Regions from separate parts of the Cellulosimicrobium sp. NPDC030954 genome, predicted to be linked through region 2. Evidence: riboswitches for the same ligand, from Rfam matches in the RefSeq annotation. Region 2 holds a riboswitch; the other holds the start of a gene.
What was found. A riboswitch is a leader RNA that binds a small molecule or an ion and turns the genes downstream of it on or off. The one in region 2 is predicted to bind FMN.

Region 1 (2,443 bases), on a different contig from region 2:
CCCGTCGTAGGGTTCCCGCGTGACGACGACGGCCGGCCGGGTGACCTGGGACGACGACGCCTCCCTGGGCGCGTGGATCGCACCGCGCCTCGGGGAGTTCGGCCCGCGCGTCGACGGCACGGTCCCGCGCGGCTACGCGGCGTACGCGTGCGTCCCGCACCCGGGCTGGGACGACGACGACACGCTCGCGACGCGGACCGACGCCCTGGCCGCGGCGCTCGCGGCCTTCACCGGGGACCAGCCCGTGCACCTCGCGCTGTGGACGGGCCACGCGTTCCTCTACGACCACGGCACGGACCCGCGCGCGAGCTCGGGCGCAGCGCCGCTGGTCGGGTGGCCCGAGGACGAGCCGCGGCCGACCGCAGCGGAGATCGAGCGCGCGGTCGCCGAGGCGTGGGAGCAGCTCGCGCCGACGCTCGTCGAGCGCCCGGCCGCGCCGATGCTCCTGCTCCCGCACCGCGAGTACCACCTGTGGACGGGGACCCTCGCCGACGTCGGCGTCTTCCGCGACCACGAGCAGCCGCCCAACCTGTGGTGGCCCGAGGACAGGTCGTGGTTCGTCGGGACCGAGATCGACGCCGCCGCGACCTACGTGGGCGGGAGCGAGGAGCTCGTCGAGGCGCTGTGCACGGACCCGGCGCTGCGCGCGAGCCGCACCGCGCCGTCGGACCGGATGCTGTTCGAGGACTGACCCGCGGCTGCCCCGGCCGCAGGCACCCAGGTCAGGCGGGCGCGCCCGCCGCCGCCTCAGCCGTCGCGCGCCGGTTGACGCGCCACCACACGAAGAACCCGACGAGCGTGAACGCGCCGTAGAACACGTACATGAACGCGGACGCGTAGAACCCGGCCGAGATCAGCAGCGGCACGCCCACGACGTCCACCGCGACCCAGATCAGCCAGAACTCGACCCAGCCCTTGGCCATGCCGTACGTCGCGAGCAGCGAGCCCATGAAGATCCACGCGTCGGCCCAGACGGGCTCGTACGACTCGAGCGCCCGGAACAGGGGCGTGAGCAGCGCCGTCCCGCCGACGAGCGCGACGACGAGGAACGCGCGCTGACGCCACGACGCCCAGCGCGGCACGACGGCGACGCCGTGGCTGTCCGCGTCGGTCTCGCCGAGCCGGGCCTGGGTCCGGCGCCACTGCACCCACCCGTACACCGACACGACGACGAACATGACCTGCCGCCCGGCCTGGCCGAGCAGGTTCACGGGGTTGGGGGTCGCGAACACCGCGCCGAGGAACACCGTGAGCAGCAGCAGGTTGCCGACGATGCCCACCGGCCACGCCCACACCTTGCGCCGCATGCCGCCCAGCGCCGACGCCAGGCCGAACCCGTTGCCCACGATCTCGCGCCACAGCAGGTGCTGGTCGCCGATCGTCAGCTGCGCGTCGAACAGCGCGTGGATCAGGTCCATCGGATGTCCTCGTCCTCCCGGGCACGGTGGCTCCGGGGTGAGGGCGGGCGGCGGGCCGGGCGCCCAGGGCGGCCCGACGGCGTCGCTCACCACGGCGAGGCCGCGCCCCGTCGCGCGGGCTCGTGAGAGCCCGGCCGAGGACGGCCGCGCCGCACGTGCTTCCTCCCATCCGGACTGTCACCGTCGGTCCTGGAGTTCCACCAGGTCAACCGCGCGTGGGCGCGGGTCGCGGACTGTCACCGCCGGCTCGGAATTGCACCGACCCCGGAGCACGTTCGTGCGTACTGCGTTCTGCAACCGCCGATGCTACCGGCGCATTCCCCGCCACCGTGCGTGCGCACCTCTCGCGAGATAGCGACGCCCGGCGGCGATCCGCGGTCCCAGGAGGTCGTGCGTCGCTATCTCGGCGGGACGTCGCTATCTCGGGGCCAGCACCGGTCAGGTGAGGGCGTCGCGGACGGCGCGGGCGACGTCGTCCGCGACGCCCTGCGCGTCCGTCCCGGCGTCGACCACCGTGACGACGACGCGTCGCCCGGAGGGCGTGCCGTCCCCGGGGCCGCGCCCGTCGGTCGGTGCGGCGTCGTCGGGTGCCGCGTACCGGCCGACGGCGGCGCGGCGCAGGTCCGCGAACGCCTCCTCGAGCTGGGGGCGCAGGTCCTGGTCGGGGGAGCGCAGCCACCGGCGCAGGAGCGCGTTGTGCACGGCGACGACCGACGCGGCGAACGCGATGGACGCGGTGGAGCGGCGCTCGTCGGGCGGGAGCGCGTCGCGCAGGTACGCGGTGAACGCCCGCTCGTAGCGGTGCGTCGTGACGAGCTCGCGGTCGCGCAGCGCCGGCACCTGCTGGAGGAGCTGCCACCGCGCGAGCGAAGTCTCCCGCTGCCCGACGTGGTGGTCGAACACGAGCCGCGCCGCGCGGCAGACCTCGACGTACGGGTCGACGGCGGGGTCCGGCGTGAGCCGGCCGTCGGCGTCGGGCACGGGCCGGGTCGCGGCCAGCATGACGACGACCTCGTCGAGCAGGA
Region 2 (2,443 bases):
GTAGGCGTAGCCGGCGACCACCGGGTCGTTTGTGCCGTCGGCCCGGGGCCGCCCGGAGACCTCCGCGACGAGGAACGGCAGGCCGCGGGCGGTGACGTCGTCGAGCTTGCGCTCCCACGCGGGGACGTCCCAGACCTCCTCCTCGAACGTCACGCACGTGTCGCGGACGAAGGGCGCGGCGATCGCGGCGACGCGGCCGAGGTCGGCCCGCGTGGCGGCGCGCACCCGGACGTCCGCGGGGACCCGTGCCGGCCCTGTCGGCGCAGGTGGGCGTCGGGTCCCGGGGGAGGGGAGGCTGCTCACGGGACGAGCCTACGGGCGTCGGGGGCGGACGGAGGCACCCTAGGCTGGAGCCATGGCAGCCCTCATCGCACCGAGCATCCTGTCCGCCGACTTCGCGAACCTCGAGCGTGACCTGAACGCCATCTCGACGGCGGACTACGCGCACGTCGACGTCATGGACAACCACTTCGTGCCGAACCTCACGCTCGGGCTGCCGGTGTTCGAGCGCCTGGCGCAGGTGTCGCCGGTCCCGATCGACGCGCACCTCATGATCGAGGACCCGGACCGCTGGGCGCCGGCGTACGCGGAGGCCGGGGCCGCGTCCGTCACGTTCCACGCCGAGGCCGCTGCCGCCCCTGTGCGGCTCGCACGCGAGCTCCGGCGCCTCGGGTCCCGTGCAGGCCTCGCGCTGCGCCCTGCGACGCCCGTGGAGCCCTTCCTGGACCTCCTGGCGGAGGTCGACATGATCCTCGTCATGACGGTCGAGCCGGGCTTCGGCGGGCAGTCGTTCATCGACGGGACGCTCCCGAAGATCCGGCGGGCCCGCGAGGCCGTGAGCGAGTCGGGGCTGGACGTGTGGATCCAGGTCGACGGGGGAGTGTCGCGCTCGACCATCGAGCGGGCGGCCGACGCGGGGGCGAACGTCTTCGTCGCCGGGTCGGCCGTGTACGGGGCGGAGAGCGTGCCGGGAGAGATCCAGGCGCTGCGCGAGCTGGCGGAGGCGTCGGCGCACGCCCACTGACGAACGGAGGGGGAGCCCGCACGAGCCCGGGCTCCCCCTTCTCGTTCGGATAGAAATAGTGTGCCAAGCAGCCATCACCACCCCACCCCACCGAGATCCCTCACCACCAAGCACGGAGGGGAGGGGGTTGCCGGGTTCACGTCCGCTCGGCAGGCGGACGGGCCGGCCCCGGGGAATGCGCGAGTAGCATGCTCGGTTGGAAGCAGCAGTACGCACGAACGTGCTCCGGGGTCGGTGCAATTCCGAGCCGGCGGTGACAGTCCGCGACCCGCGCCCACGCGCGGTTGACCTGGTGGAACTCCAGGACCGACGGTGACAGTCCGGATGGGAGGAAGCACGTGCGGCGCGGCCACGCCCAAAGCGTGGTGCTCCGGCGACCCGTCGGAGCACCCGTCCGTGACGGCGACGGCCTCGCCGTGGTGAGCGACGCCGTCGGGCCGGTCCAGGCCTGACCCCGCCGCCCCCCTCACCCCGGAGCACGCGTGCCGGGAGGAGGACGATGGGCGAGCACCCCAGGACCCTGACGATCGACGCCGCGATGACGCGCGCGCTCGAGCTCGCGGGACACGGACCCGCGCACGGACCCAACCCCCGGGTCGGCTGCGTCCTGCTGGGGCCCGCCCCGCACGGCCGTGCCCTGCCCGACGGCGCCGCGCCCGGCTCGCTGGACCCGCACCCACGGCCTGTCCTCGCCGAGGGTTACCACCAGGGTGCGGGGACGCCGCACGCCGAGGCCGCCGCCCTCGCGGACGCGCGGGCGCGCGGCGTCGACGTCACCGGCGCGACCGCCGTCGTGACGCTCGAGCCGTGCGCCCACACCGGCCGCACGGGGCCGTGCGCGGACGCGCTCGTCGCTGCGGGAGTCGCGGAGGTCGTGCACGCCGTCGACGACCCGAACCCCGTGGCGACGGGTGGTGCGCACCGCCTGCGCGCGGCCGGGGTGCGCGTCGTGCGCGGCCTGCGCTCCGCCGAGGGCGAGGAGCTTCTCCGGGTGTGGCTGACGTCCGTGCGGCGCGGGGCCCCGTACGTGACGCTCAAGACGGCGACGACGCTCGACGGGTACGTCGCGGCCGAGGACGGCACGAGCCGCTGGATCACCGGGCCGGCCGCCCGCGAGCACGCGCACCGCGTGCGCGCCGAGGTCGACGCGATCCTCGTCGGCACGGGCACGCTCCTCACGGACGACCCGGCGCTCACCGCACGGGTGCGCACGCACGCCGCGAGCGCCGAGAGCCTCGCGGCGCACCAGCCCCTGCGGGTCGTCGTCGGGCTGCGGGGGATCCCGCCGACGGCGCGCGTGCGCGGGGAGGGCGGCGAGCTGCTGCACCTGCTGACGCGCGACGTCGGGCAGGTGCTGGAACGGCTCGGGGAGCGCGAGGTGCGGCACGTCCTCGTGGAGGGCGGTCCGACGCTCGCGAC

Region 1: linked by a shared signal. The riboswitch ahead of pnuC (nicotinamide riboside transporter PnuC) and the one ahead of ribD (bifunctional diaminohydroxyphosphoribosylaminopyrimidine deaminase/5-amino-6-(5-phosphoribosylamino)uracil reductase RibD) in region 2 are both predicted to bind FMN.

What each region holds. Positions count from the first base shown of each region.
Region 1 covers NZ_JBVIFN010000005.1:324,463-326,905, forward strand. Annotated here, with positions in the region: gene ACZ402_RS12910 (VOC family protein) at 1-10, shown strand, start outside; gene ACZ402_RS12915 (hypothetical protein) at 20-691, shown strand; gene pnuC (nicotinamide riboside transporter PnuC) at 723-1,418, opposite strand; FMN riboswitch at 1,571-1,694, opposite strand; gene ACZ402_RS12925 (TetR/AcrR family transcriptional regulator) at 1,857-2,443, opposite strand, start outside.
Region 2 covers NZ_JBVIFN010000004.1:143,557-145,999, forward strand. Annotated here, with positions in the region: gene ACZ402_RS10440 (GNAT family N-acetyltransferase) at 1-303, opposite strand, end outside; gene rpe (ribulose-phosphate 3-epimerase) at 356-1,024, shown strand; FMN riboswitch at 1,242-1,365, shown strand; gene ribD (bifunctional diaminohydroxyphosphoribosylaminopyrimidine deaminase/5-amino-6-(5-phosphoribosylamino)uracil reductase RibD) at 1,524-2,443, shown strand, end outside.